Regions from separate parts of the Janthinobacterium sp. GW822-FHT07A03 genome, predicted to be linked through region 1. Evidence: predicted binding sites of a transcription regulator. Region 1 holds the regulator's gene; each other region holds the start of a gene.
The links. Region 1 encodes sigma-54, which starts transcription at its own class of promoters, with help from an activator protein. Its sites were predicted from a motif close to TGGCANGNAANCTGCTTT; they were not measured.

Region 1 (5,625 bases):
AGCTCACGCATTATCCGCACGACGATTCGTCCGATATCGACCAGCCTTTCGTGCGCAAGCTCACGCCGGGCATGCCGCCGCTGAACATGAATGCGGAACTGGCGCATATCGACCAGGACAATACCCGGCTGCAGCTGCACCGCAAGGTCGTCATCGACCGTGTGGCCAGCCCGAAGGCGCAGAACCTGACCGTGAAGACGGAAGCGCTGACGGTGTTCCCGGACGAGGAAAGAATGGAAACGGACGTGCCTGTCGATATCCTGACGGGCGCCTCGCGCATCAATGGCATCGGCATGAAGGCGAATAACGCCACCGGCGTGGTGGAAGTGCAGAATGCGCTGCGCATGGTCCTCCCGCCGAAACCGCGCCCGGCCGCGGCGGCAAAATGACAGAATGAAACAAGGAAACCATACTATGAAGAACATCTTGCTGTTGAGCGTATTTTCTCTGGCCATCATGGGCGTGGCGCATGCCGAGAAGGCCGATTCCGAGAAGGAAGCCGTCATCACGGCACGCAGCGGCCACGTCGACGACGTCAAGCAGATTCGCACCCTGACGGGCGACGTCGTGCTGGTCAAGGGTACCCTGACCATGAAGGCGGGCCGGGCCCTGATCACGGAAGACCCGCAAGGCTACCAGTTCATCACCTTCTGGGCCGATCCCGGCAAGCTGGCCACCTTCCGCCAGAAGCGCGATGGCGCGGGCGACCTGTGGGTCGAAGGCGAAGCGGAGCGCGTGGAATACGACAACAAGACGGAAGTGGTGAAACTGTTTTCCAGGGCCAAGCTGACGCGCCTGGAAGGCACGAAAGTGACCGATGTGGCCAATGGCGCCTTCATCTCGTATGACAGCCGCAAGGAAGTGTTTGCGATGGAGAATTCCAACAGCGGCACCAGCACCCCCGATGGCGGCAGCGTGCGCATGGTGATCCAGCCGAAGACCAAGGCGCCGGCGGCGGAGAAAGCGCCGGCCACGCCTGCGCCAGGAACGAAATAATGGACAATACTCGTTGCGGCAGCACCCTGATCGTTCGCGGGCTGCAAAAAACCTATGGCAAGCGGCAAGTCGTGCATGATGTCTCGCTGCAAGTCGAATGCGGCGAAGTGGTGGGACTGCTGGGCCCGAACGGCGCCGGCAAGACCACCTCGTTCTACATGATCGTGGGGCTGGTGCCGTCGGACGGCGGCAGCATCGATATCAGCGGCGTGGATATTTCCAGCCTGCCCATCCACCGCCGCGCGCAGATGGGCCTGTCCTATCTGCCGCAGGAAGCGTCCGTCTTCCGCAAGCTGACGGTGGAAGACAATATCCGCGCCGTGCTGGAAATCCAGACCGTCGAAGGCCGTCCCCTGAAGAAGGCCGAGATCGAGGAACGGCTGGATAAACTGCTGGCCGACCTGCAGATTGAAAAGCTGCGCGAAAACCAGGCCTTGTCCCTGTCGGGCGGCGAGCGCCGCCGCGTGGAAATCGCCCGTGCGCTGGCCACCGATCCCCGTTTCGTGCTGCTCGACGAGCCGTTCGCCGGCGTCGATCCGATCGCCGTGATCGAAATCCAGCGCATCGTGCGTTTCTTGAAGGAGCGCAATATCGGCGTGCTGATCACCGATCATAATGTACGCGAGACGCTGGGTATCTGCGACCGTGCCTACATCATCAACCAGGGCTCGGTGCTGGCGTCGGGACGCCCCGACGACATCATCGCGAACGAGTCGGTACGCCGGGTCTATCTGGGCGAACACTTCCGCATGTGAGCCAATGAAACAATCATTGCAGCTGCGCACTTCGCAGCATCTGGCACTGACGCCGCAGTTGCAGCAATCGATACGCCTGTTGCAATTGTCTACCCTGGAATTGCACCAGGAACTAGAGCAGTTGCTGACGGACAATCCCTTGCTCGAGCGCCTCGACGATCCGCTCGACCGTTCGCTGCGCCTGCTGTCCGACGGCGCCCTGAGTTCCACGGCCGCGCCGGCCGAAGCGCCGCCTCAGCCGCCAGGCCAGGAGGCGCCCGCAACGCCGGCCGAAGCGGAAACGTTTGACGGCGAGGCGGGCGACGGCCCGGCCGCCGCGGATGGCGGCGACAGCGACTGGAGCGAGGCGAGCCGGGGCAAGGCGCCCGACGACGAAGATTCCCGTCCGCAACTGGAAGCCCATCACTGCACCCTGCGCGAGCACCTGATGGAGCAGATGCGCGTGACGGTGCTCGAGTTGCGCGACCGCGCGCTGGTCGAGCTGATCATCGACGCGCTCGACGACAATGGCTACCTGGAGGAGTCGCTCGACGACATCCTGGCGCGCCTGCCGGAAGAGCTGGAAATCGACGCCGACGAGATGCGCACGGCCTTGTCGCTGCTGCAAAGTTTCGATCCGCCCGGCGTGGGTGCGCGCAATGCATCCGAATGCCTGGCGCTGCAGATCAAGCGCCTGCCGCACGTCGCCATGGTGACGCGGCGCATGGCCCTCGTCATCGTGGAAAAGCACCTGGCCTGGTTTGCCCAGCGCGATTTCAACAAGCTGAAGAAAGCCCTCGATTGCGACGATGAAGACTTGCGCGAGGCGCAGACGGTGATTCGCCAGTGCAACCCGCACCCGGGCGCCGTGTTCGCCTCGGACGTGTCCGATTACGTGGTGCCTGACGTCGTCGTCAAGCGCGCGCGCAATGGCTGGCAAGTCACCCTGAACAACGACGTCATGCCGCGCCTGCGCGTCAACGCCATGTACGCCAACCTGCTCAAGCAGGGCAAGGGCGAGGGCGCCATGGGCGCACAGTTGCAGGAAGCCAAGTGGCTGATCAAGAATATGCGCCAGCGCTTCGACACGATCCTGCGCGTGGCGCAGGCGATAGTAGAAAGACAAAAGAACTTTTTCTCGCATGGCGCCGTTGCCATGCGCCCCCTTGTGCTCCGTGAAATAGCTGATACACTGGGTTTACACGAGAGTACTATCTCGCGGGTAACAACTCAAAAGTACATGCTGACCCCGCACGGCATGTTCGAGTTGAAATATTTCTTTGGTAGCCACGTCGCCACCGAAGCGGGGGGCGAAGCGTCATCGACGGCGATACGGGCATTGATCGTGCAACTGACAGGAGCAGAAGACCCTAAAAATCCTTTATCCGACAGTAAGATTGCGGACATGCTGGGGGAACAAGGCATGGTGATTGCGCGACGTACTGTTGCCAAATACCGGGAAGCATTGAAAATTCCGCCAGTGAGCCTGCGTAAGTGTTTGTAAGTTTTTTTCGGTTCCTCTGCGGGCCGGATAGGATGGACCGCACGAACCCGATCATCTTTAGGAGTGTGTATGAATCTCACCATCAGCGGACATCATCTCGAAGTGACACCAGCCATCCGTGAATACGTACAAACGAAGCTGGAGCGCGTGAAACGTCATTTCGATCAAGTCATCGATATCGCCGTGATTCTGACCGTGGATAACCTCAAAGAGAAAGAAAAACGTCAAAAGGCCGAAGTCAACCTGCGTCTGAGTGGCAAAACCGTCTATGTGGAAAGCCTGGCGCAAGACCTGTATGCCGCGATCGATGCCCTGATCGACAAGCTCGATAGGCAAGTGATGAAATACAAAACCAAAGTGCAAGGGCACGGTAAAGAGGCGATCAAGCATCTGCCAGACAACTCGGAAGAAGAATTCGCCGCCGCCTAAGCGGCCTGCGACTTTCAACCGGTTGTGATCAACTAAGGGCGCACATCTTGCGCCCTTTTTTGCGCCTGGACCTTTTGAACGCAATCTTCCTCGCGCAGGGGCTAGAATGTTGGCACTTTCACTTCTTTCCTGCCTGCCATGAGCGACTTCGTCCAGACCTCCATCCGCCACCGCACGGGGCACATCGTGCTCGACCGTCCGAAAGCCTTGAATTCCCTGTCGCTGGAGATGGTGCGGGCCCTGAGCGCGGCCTTGCTGGCCTGGCGCGACGACCCGCAGGTGGACGCCGTGGTGATCCGCTCCAGCAGCGAAAAAGCCCTGTGCGCGGGCGGCGACATCCGTTTCTTTTATGATGCGGGCCTGGCTACGCCGCAAGGCGGCAGCGCCCAGCTGGAAGATTTCTTTACGGAAGAATATGCTTTAAATCATGTAATTCACTTCTATCCGAAACCGTATATCGCCGTCATGGATGGGGTGGTGATGGGCGGCGGCATGGGCGTGGCACAAGCGGGGCCCGGCAACCGCCTGCGCATCGTCACGGGCCGCACGCGCATGGCCATGCCGGAAGTCAATATCGGCCTGTTCCCCGACGTGGGCGGCAGTTACTTTTTGTCCCGCCTGGCCGGCCAGCTGGGCCTGTACCTGGGCTTGACGGGCTTGACGATCAACGCGGCCGACGCCCTGTACACGGGCCTGGCCGATGTGTACCTGCCCGAGGCGCAGATGGGGGCGCTGCTGGCCCTGTTCGAGTCCACGCCGGGCGAGGCCTTGCCGGTCGCCATCAAGGCGCTGGCGGCGCCGTTCCAGTCCGAGGCGGGCGCTTCCCCCCTGGCCACGGCACGCGCGGCGCTGGACCGCCATTTCAGCGCGGGTTCGGTGGCGGCCATCATGGCCTCGCTGGCGCAGGACGGCAGTGCGTTTGCGGGCAAGGCGCTGGCAGCCATGCGCCTGCGCTCGCCCTTGATGATGTGCGTGACCCTGGAATTGCTGCAGCGCGGCGCCCACCTGGGCGTGGCCGACTGCCTGCGCATGGAACGCAGCGTGGTGCGCCACAATTTCGAACATGGCGAAGTGCTCGAAGGCGTGCGCGCGCTGGTGGTCGACAAGGACAATGCGCCGCGCTGGAACCCATCAAGCCTGGACGAGGTCGATGCCGGCATGGTGGCGCGCTTCTTTGCCCCCGTCTGGCCGGCGCAAGCGCATCCGCTGCGCCACCTCGACTGATTAAGAACGCTCGCGGTGGCGCAGCACGACCCGCTCGTTGGGGCCGAAGTATTGCGCCAGCCGCTCCGCCATGTACACGGAGCGGTGCTGGCCGCCCGTGCAGCCCAGAGCCACCGTCAGGTAGCTGCGGTTGTCGGACTTGAATGACGGCAGCCATTTCTCGATGAAGGCGCGGATGTCGGCCAGCAGTTCCAGCGCGCTCGGCTGCGCGTCGAGGAAGGCGATCACGGGCGCGTCGCGGCCGTCGAGCGGGCGCAGCGCCAGGTCGTAATAGGGATTCGGCAAGGCCCGCACGTCGAAGACGAAATCGGCATCGAGCGGCACGCCCAGCTTGAAGGCGAACGATTCGAAGAACAGGGTCAGCGGCGCGCGTTCGGAGGCGACGATATCCTTGATCCAGGCGCGCAGTTTGTTGGCGCTCAGTTCCGAGGTATCGATCACATGGCCCAGCTGCTCGATGGCCGACAGGCGTTCGCGTTCTTCCGAGATGCACTCGATCAGGGTGCGGCGGCTGGCCGGATTCTGGTTCGGACGCAACTCGTGCGACAGGGGATGGCTGCGGCGCGTTTCCGAGAAGCGCGCCACCAGCGAATGCGTGGTGGCTGTCAGGAACATGACCTTGACGTCATGTCCCTGGTCGCGCAGCAGCGCGACATTGTGCGGCAAGCTGACGAGCGACTCGGCGCTGCGTGCATCGACGGCCACGGCCAATTGCGGCGTGCCCTCGTCAAGCAAGGT
Region 2 (5,625 bases), on a different contig from region 1:
GGCGTCGAGCTTCTGGTCGCAATCGCGCAACGCCTACGGCATGAGCGGCAACTTCAACGCCAGCATTGACGCGCCGTTCAATGCCGTGCCGCCGGCCGCCACCCTGTACGTTGGCGGCAAGCTGGACAATCCGCTGGTAACGTCGCGCAGCATCCTGTCCAGCTTTGCCGTGGCCGACACCATGGGCTTCGCCAACGACAGCGTGCTGCTGACCGTGGGCCTGCGCCGCCAGACCATCAAGGACGACAGCTACGACTACGACACGGGCAGGCAGACGGCTCCCGGCTACAGCGAAAGCACCACCACGCCGCTGGCCGGCCTCGTGTACCGCCCCAGCAAGGAACTGTCCGTGTATGCCAACTATATAGAAGGCTTGCAGAAAGGCGCCGTGGCGGGCGGCTTCGGCGTGACGAACAATATCGGCCAGGTCTTCGCGCCGTACAAGTCGAAACAGAAGGAACTCGGCGTCAAATATGACGGCGGCCGCATCGGCATGAGCGCCGCCCTGTTCACCACCAGGCAGCCGCTGGCCTACGTGGACAACGGCACCTTCGGCGTGTTTGGCGAACAGCGCAACCGTGGCCTGGAATTGTCCGTCTTCGGCAGCCCCGCGCGCGGCTTGCGCCTGCTGGGCGGCCTGACCTTCCTCGATGCGGAACAGGTGAATGTGCAAAACCAGGCGAACAACGGCAAGGACGCCATCGGCGTGCCCCGCAGGCAGCTCAATGCGGGCGTGGAGTGGGATGTGCCGGGCGTGCACGGCCTGGCGCTGACGGGCCGCGCCCTGTACACCTCGACCCAGTATCTCGATGCGGCCAACCGGCAGCAGCTGCCGTCGTGGACGCGCCTGGACCTGGGCGCCCGCTATACGGCCAGCATCGCCGAACGCGCCGTGACCTTGCGCGCGCGCCTGGACAACGTGACGGACAAGAACTACTGGGCCTCGGCCGGCGGCGCTTCCAACGCCGGCTATCTGGTGCTGGGCGCGCCGCGCACCGTCGTCGTCTCCGCCTCGGTCGACTTCTAAGGGTCCGGCAGGGGCGCCGCGCCGCGTGCGCCCCTGTGCAATCGCCTGCGCTTGGGCGACAATGCGCGCATGACACTGCGCCCCGCCCTCCTCTCCCTGTTGCTCTTCGCCACCGCCGGCAGCGCCCTTGCGCAAAAGCAAGCCGCCTGCCCCTACGCCGCCTGGAAAAGCGGTTTCAAGGGCGATGCGCGGGCGCAAGCCACGTGTCTGTTGCGTCCCGTGACACTGTATGCGCGCCTGGGCGACAGCGCGCCGCTGCCGGACTTTCTTGCCGCCCACGTCGGCCAGCGCACGGACCTCGCCCCGGCCCGGCTGCGCGCCTGGCTGGCGCAGCAATCGATCAGCGAAGCGGACGCGGGCGGTGCCGTCGATGCCCCGCTGTCGCGCGCCGTGGGCCGGCTGGCCGCGCCCATGGCCCGCTATTTCGTCATCCACGACACCAGCTACCCGAATTTCTTGTTAGAAACTATTCCCGGCCACATCAACGACGCCAGCTGGGATTTCAACGATTTCACTATACGTAACCCCGCGCTGGGCGCCGGTCCGAAGGGCCACGTCTACGTGAACCGTCTCGGCGATTCCCTGGCCGTGCGCGACTTTGGCACGGCCGGCTATGCCAGCAAGCTGGAAAAGGACAAGCCGTCGCTGACCGGGCTGTTCCTGCACGTGGAACTGGTGCAGCCGCGCCGCTCCGTGCCCGGCGGCGGCAAGGGCAACGACGGCCTGGCGCCCGATCCCGGCTTTACGCCCGCGCAATACGAGCGCCTGGCCCTGCTGTACATCGCCGCCAGCGTGCGCAAGGGCACGTGGCTGATTCCCGCCTTCCACGCCGTGCTCGATACGGGCTTTGCGAACGGTCATGACGACCCGCAGAACTTTTCCCTGGCCGAGTGGTCAGCCTCGCTTTCCCGCCTGTATGCGGCCTTGCGGCAAGCCGATACTGGACAATAAAGCGTTTCCCTGACGGCGGATTCGGCGCATACTATTATGAGCATAGTCATTCCTGTCAGGGAGTTCAGGTGAATATTGCCACGGATCATCAGGCGGATCGCCAGGCGGGCGCGCGCCATCCACTGCAGCGCGCGCAGCGCATCTTCGCCATGCGCGACGCCGTCCTCAGCGCCTGGGAACAGCGCGTGCGCACCAGCGTGCGCGGCGCCGACCAGTTGCTCACGCCCATACTCATCAATACCTTGCCGGCCTTTTTCGACAACCTGGCCGAGGCCCTTACCCCGGGCCACCCGCGCGAGAATGCCACCAGCAACAGCAACGTGCCCGCCGTACATGGCAATGAACGGGCGCGCATGACCAATTACGGGCCGGAACAGGTGATCCAGGAATACCAGATCTTCCGCGACTGCTTTGCCGAAGTCGCGCATGAGTCCGGCATCACCCTGCGCAGCAAGGACTGGCAAGTGATCAACGAATCGATCGACTCGGGCATCCGCGAATCGATACGCGAATTTACCAGCATGCACGAAAGCTTCCGGCGCCGCATGGCGGCCGGCCTGTCGCACGATATGCGCAATCCCCTGGCCGTCATCAGCACCAGCGCCCAGCTGCTGCTCAGGCCGGCGGACCCGGAACGGGTGGTATTGCTGGCGCGCAAGATTGCCGAGCACAGCAAGCGGCTCGACAGCATGATCGAGGAATTGCTCGATGGCCTCAGCTATCATCAGGGGCAGCAGTTGCCGCTGGTACTGAGCCAGTTCGACGTACTGCCGCTGGTGCACGCCGTGGCCAGCCAGGTCAACCTGCAGCGGCCCGACAAATGCCAGGTCAGCGGGCAATCCGTCGTCGGCTGGTGGTGCGAGAATTCGCTGCGCCGCGCGCTGGAAAACCTGCTCGGCAATGCCATCAAGTACGGCGACGACGCGCCCATCAGCGTGCACGTGGAAGCGGTGCACGAACGCCTGATCCTCACCGTCCACAATAGCGGACGACCCATCGCGCCGGAACAGGCGGAACGCATCTTCGACTACCTGCGCCGCGAGAACAACTGCCCCGCGCCAGGCTGGGGCATCGGCCTGCCCTTCGTGCAGAGCGTGGCCGAAAGCCATGGCGGCAGCATCGCCGTCGACAGCGCGGCCGAAACGGGCACCAGCTTCATCTTCGACGTGCCCGTCGATTGCCGTCCCTTCGTCCCGCCCGCAGACTTCCCCAAGAGTGACAGCTAGCGCACCAAAGCGGTGCGAATGACGGTTTTTCGCCACAAAAGTGGTCATTTTTTACATACTTTCGGGTGTGCGGCATTGGCACGCTTCCTGCTGAGCTATAGTCAGACACGGCTCAAGGGAAATCACAACATGGCAAATTTTTTCAATGAAATGACTGCAGATGAAGTGGGTACGGACAGCAAGGTACGTGAACACTATCGTGAATTCAACAACTGGCTGGAACAGCAATCGCCCGAGACCATCGCCCGCAAGCGGGCCGAAGCCGACCTGACCTTCCGCCGCGTCGGCATCACGTTTGCCGTCTACGGCGATGATGCCGGCACGGAACGCCTGATTCCGTTCGACACCATCCCCCGCATCATCCCCGCCGCCGAATGGGCGCAGATGCAGACGGGCCTGGTGCAGCGCGTGCAAGCCTTGAACATGTTTATCCATGATATTTATCATGAGCAAAACATCATCAAGGCGGGCATCATTCCCGCCGAGCAAATCTACAAGAATGCCCAGTACCGCCCGGAAATGCAGGGCATTGCCGTCGCCTCCGACATCTATGCGCACATCGCCGGCGTCGACATCGTGCGCGCGGGCCAGGGCGAATTCTATGTACTGGAAGACAATTTAAGGGTGCCATCCGGCGTGTCCTACATGCTGGAGGACCGCAAGATGATGATGCGGCTGTTTCCGGAACTGTTCGCGCGCAACCGCATCGCCCCCGTCGACCATTACCCGGACATGCTGCTCGACAACCTGCGTTCCGTCGCGCCCATGGGCATCGATGACCCCACTGTCGTCGTCATGACGCCCGGCATGTACAACTCCGCCTACTTCGAGCACGCATTCCTGGCCCAGCAGATGGGCGTGGAACTGGTGGAAGGCAAGGATCTGTTTGTCAACGACAACTCTGTTTACATGCGCACCACGCGGGGACCGAAGAGAGTCGACGTCATCTACCGCAGGGTCGACGACGATTTCCTCGACCCGCTGGCCTTCCGCTCGGATTCCTCGCTGGGGGTGCCGGGCCTGCTGTCCGTGTATCGCGCGGGACGGGTCACCCTGGCGAACGCCATCGGCACGGGCGTGGCCGACGACAAGTCGATCTACCCGTTCGTGCCCGACATGATCAAATTCTACCTGTCGCAGGAGCCGATCCTCAACAACGTGCCCACGTACCAGTGCCGCAAGGCGGCCGACCTGTCCTACGTGCTGGCGAACTTGCCGAAACTGGTGGTCAAGGAAGTGCATGGCGCGGGCGGCTACGGCATGCTGGTGGGGCCGGCGTCTAGCCTGGCGCAGATCGAGGATTTCCGCCAGCGCCTGCTGGCCAATCCGGGCGGCTACATCGCCCAGCCGACCCTGGCCCTGTCCGCCTGCCCCACGTATGTCGAGGCCGGCATCGCGCCCCGTCACATCGACCTGCGTCCGTTCGTGCTGTCCGGCAAGACGATTTCCATGGTGCCGGGCGGCCTGACCCGCGTCGCGCTGGGCGAAGGCTCGCTGGTGGTCAATTCATCGCAAGGGGGCGGCACCAAGGATACCTGGGTACTGGAAGCCACATCCGCCTTTGCAGGAGAAAAAACATGCTGAGCCGCACTGCCGATCATTTGTTCTGGATGGCCCGCTACACGGAGCGGGCGGAAAACACGGCGCGCATGCTCGACGTCAACATGCAGACGTCCATGCTGCCCCAGTCCGAGCAGGACGCGGAACAAGGCTGGCGCGCCACCCTGGGTATTTCCGAGCTGCAAAGCGCGTACGACCACAAATATGGCCGCTTCCATACGCGCGACGTGCTCGACTTCATGGTGCGCGACCCGAACAACCCCTCGTCCATCCTCGCCTGCCTGACGGGCGCGCGCGAAAACGCCCGCGCCGTGCGGGGGACCTTGACGACGGAAGTGTGGGAAATCCAGAACGCCACCTGGCTCGACATGCAGAAGCGCCTGAAAAGCAATCTGCTGGAAACGGACCCCAGCGCCTTCTTCGAATGGGTGAAATACCGCTCGCACCTGTCGCGCGGCGTCACTTTAGGCACCATGCTCAAGGACGAAGCCATCCACTTCATCCGCCTGGGCACCTTCCTGGAGCGGGCCGACAACACGGCGCGCATCCTCGACGTGAAGTTCCACGGCGCGCGCGACACGTCGAAAGACATCACACAGCGCGACTTTTACTACTGGGCGGCCCTGCTGCGCTCCGTTTCCGGCTTCGAAATCTACCGCAAGGTGTACCGCGACGTCATCACCCCGGCCAGGGTGGCGGAATTGCTGATGCTGCGCGGCGACATGCCCAGGTCGCTTTTGGCCTGCATGGATGACGTGGTGGAAAATCTGAAGCATATCCGCAACGACGTGTCGGCCGATACGGAGCGTTTTGCGGGCAAATTGCATGCGGAACTGAAATTCGGCCATATTGACGACATCA
Region 3 (5,625 bases), on a different contig from region 1:
CTGGCCGATGGCGTGGGCAAGCAGGCCAGCGGTTCCTGGGACAAGCTGGAACAGGTGTTTGAAGAGCGCGTGGCGCGGGCGCTGGCCACCATCGGCGTGCCCATGCAACACGACATCGCCGCGCTGCACGCCAGGATCGATGCCTTGAGCGCGCAGGTGGCGGCGCTGCCGGGCAAGGCTGCGCCGGCGGCCAAGCCGAAGGCCGTGGCCAAGCCTGCCGCGAAGACGGCGCCGAAAGCCGCAGCGCAAGCCGCACCGAAGGCAGCTGTTGCCAAGGCCCCGGCCAAGCCGGCTGCCAGGACGAAAGCCAAGGCGGCGCCGCGCGCCGCCGCCAAGCCCGTGAGCAAGCCCGTGACCAAGCCAGCCGCCAGAGCGGCGGCGAAGAAAAAAGCGCCGCCGGCCTGAGCTGGCGCAGCATTCCTCCGGCCTGCTCGCGCAGGCTTTTTTTTGCCTGCCTTATTCGCTGCTGCCATGGGGCGGAGTGTTTCATTACGGCTATCTTAGGTGGTATGCTTGAGGCAGAACACAGAGAGATTGCCCGCCATGCTACAAAAAGCACCACGCCGTACCCGCGAACGCATCCTGGAGTTGTCGCTGCGCCTGTTCAATGAGTTTGGTGAGCCGAATATCACGACGACCGTGATTGCGGAAGAGATGAACATTTCGCCGGGAAACCTGTATTACCACTTCCGTAACAAGGACGACATCGTCAACTCGATCTTCGTCCAGTTCGAGGCGGAAATCGAACGCATCCTGACCGTGCCTGACGGGCGCCGCTCGAATATCGAGGACGTCTGGCTGTACCTGCACCTGATGTTCGAACTGATCTGGCGCTACCGCTTTTTCTACCGCGACCTCAATGATTTGTTGTCGCGCAACCGCAAGCTGGAATTGCACTTCAAGCTGATCCTGGCGCACAAGATCAAGGTGGCCACGCAGCTGTGCGAAGATTTGCGCAGCGAACAGTCGCTCGAAGCATCGGACATGGAAGTCGCTGCGATGGCGACGAATATGGTGGTCGTTGCCACCTACTGGCTGTCGTACGAGTACGTGCGCAACCCGCGCAAGTACAGCGAGCAGCAATCGATGTCCGATGCGCTGGCGCGCGGCTGCTACCAGGTGCTGTCCCTGATCGGACCCTATTTGCGCAATGAAACACATTTGCTGTTTCGCAAACTGTCGGAAGAGTATGTGACCAAACTCAAGAACGACTGACGCGGCTGCTGGCGCCACGTCGTCATTTACAGGAGAGAGAGATGGCCTGGAAACAATTCCCCTATCCGGACGCAGCATATGTCTACACGCCGCACACCCTGGAAGCGGCCTGGTCGCGCCTGCATGCGGGCGATGTGGAACCGTTTCCCACGCACCCGGCGCTGCTGCAAGCCTGGCTGGCCTTCCATGCGGGCGACTTCGAGCGGGCCGTGAAGCTGGGCCTGGCTGTCGGCGTGCCCGGCTATGCGGTGGCGCATAAGGCGACCTGCATCTATGCCACGCACCTGGAAGTGGACGACAGCCAGAAACTCGACATGTACGAGGAAGTGGCCGAGCGCTGCGAGCGCCAGCAGAGCGAGCAGCCGGACAATCCGGCCGGCTACTACTGGCATGCCTACAGCCTGGGCCGCTATGCGCTGGGCACGTCCGTCGTCAAGGCCCTGGCGCAAGGCATGGGGGCGCGCGTGCGCAATAGCCTGGACCGCACGATGACGATCGCGCCCATGCATGCGGAAGCGCATATCGCGTTTGGGATTTATCATACGGAAATTATCGACAAGGTCGGCGCCATGATCGGCGGCCTGACCTACGGCGCCAACAAGGAAGACGGCTACCAGCACTTCAAGACGGCGCTGGCCCTGACGCCCCATTCGGCGCTGGCGCACAGCGAATATGCGCGCGCGTTGAACATGCTCGACGGAAAGAAAAAGCTGGCGGAAGCGCTGGCATTGTATGAAAAGGCGGCCGAGTGCGTGGCATTGGACGCCAAGGAACGCCTCGAGGTCGAGGCGGCGATCGATGAATTGAAAGGATAGGAATACCGTGATCAAGGCTTTATGTGTGTACTGCGGCGCCAACGCGGGCGTCTCGCCGGACTATGCCGTGGCGGCGCGCGAACTGGCGCGCGTGCTGGTGGCGGAAAATATTTCTCTCGTGTATGGCGGCGGCAAGGTGGGCCTGATGGGCGTGATCGCCGATGAAGTGCTGCGCCTGGGCGGAGAGGTGACGGGCGTGATTCCCACCCAGCTGGTGGAGCGCGAAGTGGGGCACATGGGCTTGACGCGCCAGTTCATCGTGAAGGATATGCATGAGCGCAAGGCGATGATGGCCAGCCTGTCCGACGCCTTCATCGCCATGCCCGGCGGCTATGGCACGCTGGAAGAGCTGTTCGAGATGCTCACGTGGGCCCAGCTGGGCTTGCATGCCAAGCCCATCGGCTTGCTCAATGTCGACCGTTTCTATGATGGCTTGATCGCTTTTGTGCAAAACGGCAAGGAGCAGGGCTTCATCCGCCCGCAGCACGCGGCGTTCCTGAATGCCGACGCCGATCCTGCCGCGCTGGTGCAGCGCCTGAAGGAGTGTGCGCCGTAGCTCCATCTTTGCCTGGCCGTGCGGGTGCCGCCAGTCAACACTTTTCCTGTCGCTTGAAGAGAGCCATGCACTGTGCGCTGCATGGCTTTTTTATTTCCGCACGGGAAAATTGATCGGGCTTGGTGACTTAATTAATAAAAATATGGCTAGAATATTGCTTCTGTAGCATGTTTTTTTGAAAATGAAGATGCTTTTTAGGCATTGGTGTGGTCTACTGGCATGGTTCAAAAGTTAGGAATATCGGACACCGACGAGCGTTGTACAGACTCCCAAAAAAAGGTGCCGATCCGTTTCAAGTTGCCACAGCCACGCTACTTCATCATCTCGAAAGGATGCTATTTTGAAACCTATGACCCTCTTGCGAGCGACCGCTGTCGCCGCCATTCTCGCGGCCTCCGCCAGCGCCCAGGCACAAACCACCACCATCGGCTTCGATGCCCTGGAACAACCGGGCTACTTCGGTTCCGTCTTCAACTCCTATTCCGAAGGCGGCTACAATTTCGACAGCAGCTTTCTGGGCCTGTTGAGCTCGGCACATCAGAGCAACTTCGCCTATGCGGGTTCGGCCGGTCTCGGTGCGACGCCCCTGTCGACGACCACCCTGAGCCGTGCCGATGGCGCCGCTTTCTCGCTGAGCTCGATCAGCCTGGCCGACTTCGTGAGCTTGCCGGGTTCCTTTGACGTGACCTTCGTCGGCCATCAGGTGGGCGGCGGCACGGTGACCCAGACCTTCAGCCTCAATGGCAGCCATAACTTCAGCAATTACACGTTCACGGGTTTCGATAACCTGCTGTCGGCCTCGTGGAAAGAGGGCGCCTTGCATACCTTCCAGGTCGACAATATCGCCGCCAGCGTGAGCGCCGTGCCGGAACCGGCCACCTACGGCATGCTGCTGGGCGGACTGGGCCTGCTGGGCTTCATGCTGCGCCGCAAGAACGCCGCCTGAGCCTGATCATGGCGCCGGCCATGCCGGCGCATCAGTAAAAATGCCGCCCAGCGGATACCGGGCGGCATTTTTACGTGGACGTCATGAACAGGACTTCATGACCACAGGCGCTGGCCAGACAGGTCGAGCTGGGTCAGGTACAGGCGCACGTCGAATTCGTACTGGTGGTATTGCGGTTCCATATACGTGCACAGCTTGTAGAAAGCCTTGTCGTGCTGCTTTTCCTTGACGTGTGCCAGTTCGTGCACGGCGATCATGCGCAGGAATTCCAGCGGCACTTCCTTGAACATGGTGGCCACGCGGATTTCATGCTTGGCCTTGAGCTTGCCGCCCTGCACGCGCGAGATCGAGGTATGCAAGCCCAGCGCATGCTGGATCACGTGGATCTTGCTGTCGAACGCCACTTTGTTGATGGGCTCGGCATTGCGCAGGAATTCATTCTTCAAGTCCTGCACATACTGGTACAGCGATTTGTCGTTGCGCACGTCGTGCGCGTTCGGATAGCGTTTTAACAACACTTCGCCCAGCTTGTCTTGCGCGATCAGTTGCTGCACTTGCGCTTGCGTTTGTTCGGAATAGGCGCTCAGGTATTTCAGGGATGGCTGCATGCGGGGAAGGGCGGGGCGTGGCGCGGAGGTGTCGGTAAGGCGAGAATGTACCATACCGCCGCGCCACGCGCTGCGCCAGCCCTTGCACGGGGCGGCCAAGCCCCGTGCCTTGCTGCGTCAAGCCGCGCCTGCCCGGTCAGCCCTTGTCGTCCTCGTCCTTGCCGCCCTGCCGGCCGGTGCGGCCCTGCTCGCTGCCGCCGCTGCGCGCCGCCGTGCTGCTGCGGCTTTCATTGGCGCGCTGGGCCGATTGCCGGCTTTCGCCGCCTTTCCTGCCGATTTCCGCCATGTGTTCGCGATTGCGGCTGACGGCTTCACCGCCTTTCTGCCCGGCCCGGCGTGCTTCTTCCGAGTCGAATTCATGCGCCGTGCCCTTTTGATGGGCTGCCTGGCCGCCCTTGCTGGCAATTTCGCGTTGCTGCTGCTCATTCATGGCGGCGAAACCGCGCTTGCTCGTGCCTTTGGCGCTGCCCGATTCGCTGGCTTTCTGGCTGCTGCCAGCGCCTTTGCCCTGTTCATTACCTTGATTGCTAGCCATGTCGCTCTCCTTGCTGTCGAGTGGGGGTCAAGTGGTCCATGCAGGCGCTCAATGCGCCTGGTCGGATTGCCTGTTGGTATCGTGGCTGCGGCCAGCGCCGTCGCGGTGGCCCGTGGCGTGCATTTTTTCGATCATTTCACGCTGGCGCTGCGTGGCTTTTTCCGTTTCCTCGGCCGTCTTGCGCACCACTTCGTCAGCGAAGGCCACGGCCGTGCGGCTCGTTTCGGGCAGGTGGTTCTCTGCCGTGCGGTTCATCTCGACATTGGCGCTGGCGACGAGATTGCCGAGCTGCTGCTGGTATTGGTGCAGCTTGTTGCTGCTTGGCTGCAACTGGCCAGCGGCCAGCGACATGAACTCGCCCGTGTCGCGTGCCCCCAGCAGTTGCTGGCTGGCGTTGCTCCACTCCTGCAGCAAGTCTTGCGCCAGCCGCAGATGCAGCTCGCTCAATTGCTGCGCCGTATCGAACATCTTGCGCGATAGTTCCGTGGCGAAATTGCACTGGGCCTCGAGATGGGACTTCAGGGCGGGGCTGAGACTGGGGAAAATACTGTTTGTGAACATGTTCTACCTCAATGAAAAACTGATCCAGAAAACATCCGGTGCACCGGATGCGGCGTATGGTGAAACAAGCAAAGGGATAGACGCCGGATGGCGTGCCAGGTTCCACGCCAGGTACCGGTTTGGCGCGAGAATGGGGCCCTGCAGGCGGAAAAACGCGATGACTTTGCGCCAGATCAAACGAACGTCAATCAGCTTGGCGCCACCGGCAGCCATGTTGCTTGTGCGGAAAATGCAGGTTTACAGGCCCGGCCGTGCGACAATAGCCGGCTCGCGGCAGCGCAGCCGATGGCCGGCGCGCGTGGCTGAGCCGAGCATAGCCCTAAATTTTTGCCTTATTCCGCGACCATGACGCATCCCGAATACATCCTGACCCTGTCCTGCCTGGACCA
Region 4 (5,625 bases), 240 kb from region 1:
GCTGATCGAACTGGTCGGCACATCGACCGAAAGCAGCGATCAGGCGATACGCGATGCCATTGCCAAGGCGGCGCTGACGGTCAAGCACATGGACTGGTATGAAGTGACGGAATCGCGCGGCCATATCGTCGATGGCAAGGTGGCGCACTTCCAGGTCACGCTGAAGGTCGGCTTCCGGCTCGAATAGCGTACTGCGGCGCAGTCACCGCCGCCCGACCGTTCCCCGGCTCTCCAGCCACTCCCGGCCGCCGGCCTCCAGCGCGGCCTCGATCACCTTTTCCGGCAAGCTATATACCGTTGCCCAGCTGGCGCGGCCGTCCTGCGTGTTGGCGGGAAAGCTGTGCGTCTCGATGGGCCAATGGTATTTGCGTTTCAGCGCTTTCACGATGGCGGCCAGCGAGACGCGGCCTTGCAGCGGTTCGGCGCCGGACTGGTCGCGGTTCGACAGCAGCACGGCCAGGACCTGGCCGCGGCCCGTGCGTGCGCCGGGGAAGGTGGGGGTTTTGTTTGCCATCGCCTATTCTACCGGGCAATGATGGGGCCAGAGGCGATGTGCCGCACCTTTGATATGGCGCAAGCGCCGCAGCGGCGTTGCGGCCACGATGGGCACTTCGCCAGGTGTGCCGGCGCCCCTCCGGCAGCCTGGGCTTGATACCAGGGGCACAGGAGAACATCATGCACAGCCTGAACATCCACGCCATGCAATGGCAGCCCGTCGCCGATATTTCCGCCGTCGATCCGCTGCTGCCCGACGACCTGGCCTGCTTTCGCGAACTGCGCGACGTGCTGCAGCGCTATGGCGCGCTCGACCGTTTCGGCATTTCCCTGATCCACCGCCATTTCGACATCGCCGACGACGAAGAGCTGATGGAGTATACGGATGTCGAACACCGCACGCTGACGGTGAAACCTGTCAAGAAAAGCGACATCGACTGGCAGCACACGACGATTACCAACTGGAAATTGACGGAAGGCGAGGAAGTGGCGCGCATCGGTTGCGGCTGCGCGCGCAATTCGGGCGGCCACCTGGGCTATCACCGCGGTACCTGAGGCTGGCCGGCGCGGCCCGCCAGGCGGCGTCGGCCTTTCTTACACTTTGCCCTCTCCAGCTCAGCCGCTTTGCGCAAGTGTTTGATTCAATATGCTTTTTTTGTGTGGCACGCAAGCTGCTTATCACTGTCTACGAGATGAATCCAGGCAAGCCATTCTGGATTCTTTGTCCCCCCCCCGGATTTTCCGAGACTGACTACGATAAGAGGCTGCGATGAACGTCGATCACACACGAAACAGGACCCTGGGCTGGCTGGGCGCACTGGCGGCGGCGAGCCTGCTGGCCAGCGGCCAGGCGCAGGCCGGCGCGTACGGCCTGGCCGTCAACGAATTGAACAATTTCCGCATCACCACCAGCGCCGGCGCGCTGTCGCTGGCGGGCGCCAACCGCAATGCCAGCGACAGCGCCTTCTTCGAAGGGGGCGTGGCCGTCAATCCGCGCGCCGTCAATACGGGCCCGGCCGCCAATGCCGACGTGCTGCAAGTGTGTTCGGGCGGCGGCTGCAGCGGCTTGCCGCAAAACCACTACGCACCGAGCCCCAGTGCCCCCCTGGAATTCGCGCGCGGCGATGCGCACGCCTTCGGCAACATGCTCAACGGCACCGGCTCCACCGTGAGCGCCGTGGCGGAAGCACAGCGCAACACGGTGGGCGCCGCCACGGCCACGGCTGGCGACACGCTCACCGGCTCCGTCAACCTGACCCTGTCGAGCGCCGGCTTCATCACCTTCAGCTTCATGGGACGGCGCGACCTGCGCACCAGCGTGACGACCATGGGCGACAAGTCGAACGTGTCGATCATGGATATTTTCAATATCTCATGCAATACCGCCAGCCCCGTCGGCTGCCTGTCGAATGCGAATGCCGATGGCGTGATCTTCCAGTTTGCACCCGATGGCAATGCCAGCAATGGCAGCGACGTCAACGGCAACCATACGGTCGGCAGCCTGGACCCGTTCAGCCTGAACATGACGGCCGGCACCAACGATCCCGCCACCGGACGCACGTTCACGAATGGCTTTGCGATGTTTTCCCTGACGTCGAATTTCGCCCTGCCCGCCGGCAGCTATACCTTGAATTTTTCCAAGTCCACGCGCACCGATATCGTCGTCATCGATCCCCTGGTCGTACCGGAACCGGGCACCCTGTTCCTGCTGGGCACGGGACTGGCCGGCCTCGCCTTTACGCGCCGCCGCCAGCCGAAATAAACACCGGCAAACTCAAAAACACGCGGCGCCCGCCAAGGCGCCGCGTGTTTTTTTATGCCGGCCGCGGTGTACTAACCAAGCCGTGCCAGCGCCCGGCGGGCCAGCTGCAGTTGCTGCAGATAATAGCGGTGCAGCATGGCCGGGTCGCTCAGGTCGCGCCCCAGTACCAGGCGCAGCTCGCTGGCAGGGCAGTCGGCGGCCTGGATCTGCACCTGGGTCTGCACCTGCGTTCCCAGCTGGCGGGCCAGCTGGCGCGCCGCCTGTTCCTGCGCGGGCCGGTATTCGACGCGCGTGCGCGCCACCTGGAAGCTGCCTGCATTGGCCAGGCGTACCACCTGCACGGGCGTGCCGGCCAGGCTGCGCGCCAGCGCGGCGGCCAGGCCAGGCACGCCGTTGCCGTTCACAATTTCCAGGCGCGGATGCGGCGCGGCAGATACAGGCACAGGCGCCGCAGGCAGCGACGCGCTAACGGGCTGGCTGCGCACCACCGCCGGCACGCGCCGCAGCTGGGCCATGCCATCGCTCTGCGTGATCTCCACGCGCGCCATGGCGAGCGCATCCGGCACCGGCGCGGACGCGGGCGCAGGCTGCGGCGCCGCCTCGCCACGCAAGACGGCCATGTCGCGCTGCATATCGTGTTGCAGCAAGCTGGCCGCCTGGTGCCGCATGACAGCCGCGCGCTCGTGCTGTCCCAGCCGTTCCAGCACTTGCGCCAGGTGCTGCCAGGCCAGCGCATGGAGCGGATCGAGCAGGCACGCCTGTTCCAGCACAGTCAACGCTTGCGCATCGCGGCCGCTTAAATAATAGGCATGGCCGAGATTGCTGAACAGATAGGCCTGCTGCGGCCGCGCCATGCCCGCCTCCTGCGTCAGCGCCTGCCACTGGGCGATGGCGGCAGCGTGCTCGCCGCGCTGCGCATGCAGCACGGCCAGGCCGTTGCGCGCGTTCACGTGGCGCGGCGCATGGCGCAGGGCTTGCTCATAGGCCGCTTGCGACGCAGGCAGGTCGCCCCGCTCGAAATGCTGGCGTCCCGCCACATAGGCGGCATCGGCGTCAGGCCACTGCGGCACCGGTGCATGGGCCAGCTGCGTGGTACAGGCGGCCAGGCCCAGGCAGGCGCAGGCGGCGGCCAGGCGGGAAAGCGTCAAGCGCATGGTGACTCCTTTCAGCGGCTGGCCATGGCCGGCACGAGCACGCGATAGACTTCGATCACGGCCGGCCCCATGAGCACCAGCATCAGGGTGGGAAAGACGCAAAAGATCAGCGGGAACAGCAGTTTCAGGGCAATCTTCGCTGCCGCCTCCTCGGCCAGCAGGCTGCGCTTGCCGCGCAGGTTTTCCGAATGCACGCGCAGCGAATCGCCCATGCTGGTGCCGAAGCGTTCCGACTGGATCAGCATGGCGACGAGGGTGTCGACGTCTTCCACGCCGCTGCGCAGGGCCAGGTTGCGCAGCGCCTTTTCCTTGGAAAAGCCGGCGCGCATTTCCATCAGCACCAGTTGCAATTCCTGCGCCAGCACCACGCTCTTGATATGGATTTCGCCCGATACCTTCACCAGCGCGCGCTCCAGGCTCAGGCCCGCTTCCACGCACACGGTCAGCAAGTCGAGCGCGTCGGGGATGTTTTCAAAGATGTCGCGCTGGCGCCGCTTGGCCGTGCTGGCTAGCACCAGGTTGGGCAGGTAATAGCCGACGGTGGCGCTGACGCACAGCAGCAGCAACAGCACGCTGCGCAGCTGTGCCGCCATGGCGCTGGCCGCATACAAGCCCAGCACGGTGGGAAACAGCAGGGCCAGCACGGTTTTCGCGGCAAAATACAGGGCCGGCGCGCTCGCCTGGCGCCAGCCCGCGTTCATGAAGCGCGTGCGCAGCGGCGAGCGCTCCCAGCCCTCTTCCGGCAGCGACAGCTTGCTGAACGGCTGCGCCACGCGCACCACGCGCTCCACCCAGCCGGTATCGGCCACCGCCTCGCTGGCGGCCGGCGCCATGGTGCCGAACAGGCGCTGGCGCAAAGTGCCGGGAAAGAAGATCAGCCACGCCAGCAGGGCCAGCGCCACCACCACGGCAAAGACGATCAACAAGAACAGCAGTTGTGCACCGCTCATGCCACCTCCAGTTTTATATCCTGATACGTATCACATTGCGCATCCAGACGACACCCAATGCCACCATGCCAGCCGCGTACCACAGCAGCTTGATGCCGCTGGGATCGGTCCACAGCAGGCGGATGTATTGCGGGTTGACCAGCGCCATGACGCCGATCATCACCACCGGCATCAGCCCCAGCACCCAGGCCGACATGCGCCCCTCGGCCGACAGCACGCGCACCTGCCCCAGCAGTTTTAGCCGGGCGCGGATGATGCGCGCGATGCTGACCAGCACCTCGGCCAGATTGCCGCCCGATTCGCGCTGCACCAGCACGGCGATGACGAGGTAGCGCAAGTCCGTCAGCGGAATGCGCGCAGCCAGGTTTTGCAGCGCCTCGTTCATCGGCACGCCGTAATTGATCTCTTCGTGCGCCATCTTGAATTCGCCGCTGATCGGCTCATTGAGTTCATCGCCCACCATCTGCAGCACATTCGAGAACGAGTGCCCGGCGCGCAGCGCGCGGGCCAGGAAATCGGCCGCTTCCGGCAGTTGCGCCTCGATCTTTTTCAGCCGCGCCGCGCGCGCGCGCAGCACGCACAGGCATGGTGCGCTCGCGGCGCCGGACAGCAGCAGCACGGCGCCGGGCAAGGGCATGGACCAGGCCAGCAACAGCAGCAAGGCCGCCAGCAGCAGGGCGCCGCTGCCGCCCAGGAACTGCGCCACCGACCAGGACAAGCCCGATTGCAGCAGCAGCCGGTCCAGCCGCGCCGCCTGCGGCAGGCGCCGCAGCAGGCGCTCCAGGCCAGGCGAACGCGCATAGCGGCGCTGCTTGAGGATGGACACCCGCTCGCCGCCGCCCTCGCCGCGCGCCGCCATCAGCCGCAGGCGCCGGTTGATGCGCCGCGCCGCACTGCCATGCGTGCCCGCCCACCACAGCCAGGCGCCTTCCACCATCAGGATGCAGGCGGCGAACAGCAGCACGGCAAAGCCGTAGAAGACCAGGTCCATGATGCGTCCTTCTATTCGTAGATGCGGTCAGGGTCGAACACGCTGTCCGGCACCGGCGCGCCGAACATGCGCAGGCGCTCCGTGAAGCGGGGCCGCACGCCCGTGGCGCAGAAGTGGCCCTGCACCTTGCCGTCGGCATCGACGCCCGTCTGCTCGAAGCGGAAGATTTCATGCATGGCGATGATGTCGCCTTCCATGCCCGTCACCTCCTGCAGGCTGACCAGCTTGCGCCCGCCGTCGGTCAGGCGCGACACTTGCATCACCACCGTCACG

Region 2: a site for sigma-54 is predicted at 3,281-3,298, ahead of AC1RJW_RS27770 (circularly permuted type 2 ATP-grasp protein). Genes of this name have one in related genera too.
Region 3: a site for sigma-54 is predicted at 2,730-2,747, ahead of AC1RJW_RS20505 (PEP-CTERM sorting domain-containing protein). Genes of this name have one in related genera too.
Region 4: a site for sigma-54 is predicted at 1,156-1,173, ahead of AC1RJW_RS07605 (EDSAP-1 family PEP-CTERM protein). Genes of this name have one in related genera too.

Annotation. Positions count from the first base shown of each region.
Region 1 is NZ_JBXAKW010000002.1:579,901-585,525, forward strand. It holds gene lptC (LPS export ABC transporter periplasmic protein LptC) at 1-389, shown strand, start outside; gene lptA (lipopolysaccharide transport periplasmic protein LptA) at 415-996, shown strand; gene lptB (LPS export ABC transporter ATP-binding protein) at 996-1,751, shown strand; gene AC1RJW_RS08700 (RNA polymerase factor sigma-54) at 1,756-3,234, shown strand; gene hpf (ribosome hibernation-promoting factor, HPF/YfiA family) at 3,304-3,663, shown strand; gene AC1RJW_RS08710 (enoyl-CoA hydratase/isomerase family protein) at 3,802-4,887, shown strand; gene rapZ (RNase adapter RapZ) at 4,888-5,625, opposite strand, start outside.
Region 2 is NZ_JBXAKW010000014.1:38,253-43,877, forward strand. It holds gene AC1RJW_RS27755 (TonB-dependent receptor) at 1-1,027, shown strand, start outside; gene AC1RJW_RS27760 (hypothetical protein) at 1,097-1,978, shown strand; gene AC1RJW_RS27765 (sensor histidine kinase) at 2,047-3,204, shown strand; gene AC1RJW_RS27770 (circularly permuted type 2 ATP-grasp protein) at 3,334-4,788, shown strand; gene AC1RJW_RS27775 (alpha-E domain-containing protein) at 4,782-5,625, shown strand, end outside.
Region 3 is NZ_JBXAKW010000007.1:165,402-171,026, reverse strand. It holds gene AC1RJW_RS20525 (phasin family protein) at 1-405, shown strand, start outside; gene AC1RJW_RS20520 (TetR/AcrR family transcriptional regulator) at 544-1,215, shown strand; gene AC1RJW_RS20515 (hypothetical protein) at 1,257-2,030, shown strand; gene AC1RJW_RS20510 (LOG family protein) at 2,041-2,586, shown strand; gene AC1RJW_RS20505 (PEP-CTERM sorting domain-containing protein) at 2,936-3,532, shown strand; gene AC1RJW_RS20500 (YgjP-like metallopeptidase domain-containing protein) at 3,628-4,140, opposite strand; gene AC1RJW_RS20495 (KGG domain-containing protein) at 4,277-4,675, opposite strand; gene AC1RJW_RS20490 (phasin family protein) at 4,724-5,236, opposite strand; gene purU (formyltetrahydrofolate deformylase) at 5,582-5,625, shown strand, end outside.
Region 4 is NZ_JBXAKW010000002.1:342,163-347,787, reverse strand. It holds gene AC1RJW_RS07620 (dodecin) at 1-187, shown strand, start outside; gene AC1RJW_RS07615 (hypothetical protein) at 203-514, opposite strand; gene AC1RJW_RS07610 (hypothetical protein) at 676-1,050, shown strand; gene AC1RJW_RS07605 (EDSAP-1 family PEP-CTERM protein) at 1,265-2,257, shown strand; gene AC1RJW_RS07600 (LytR C-terminal domain-containing protein) at 2,329-3,411, opposite strand; gene AC1RJW_RS07595 (type II secretion system F family protein) at 3,423-4,361, opposite strand; gene AC1RJW_RS07590 (type II secretion system F family protein) at 4,375-5,352, opposite strand; gene AC1RJW_RS07585 (TadA family conjugal transfer-associated ATPase) at 5,364-5,625, opposite strand, start outside.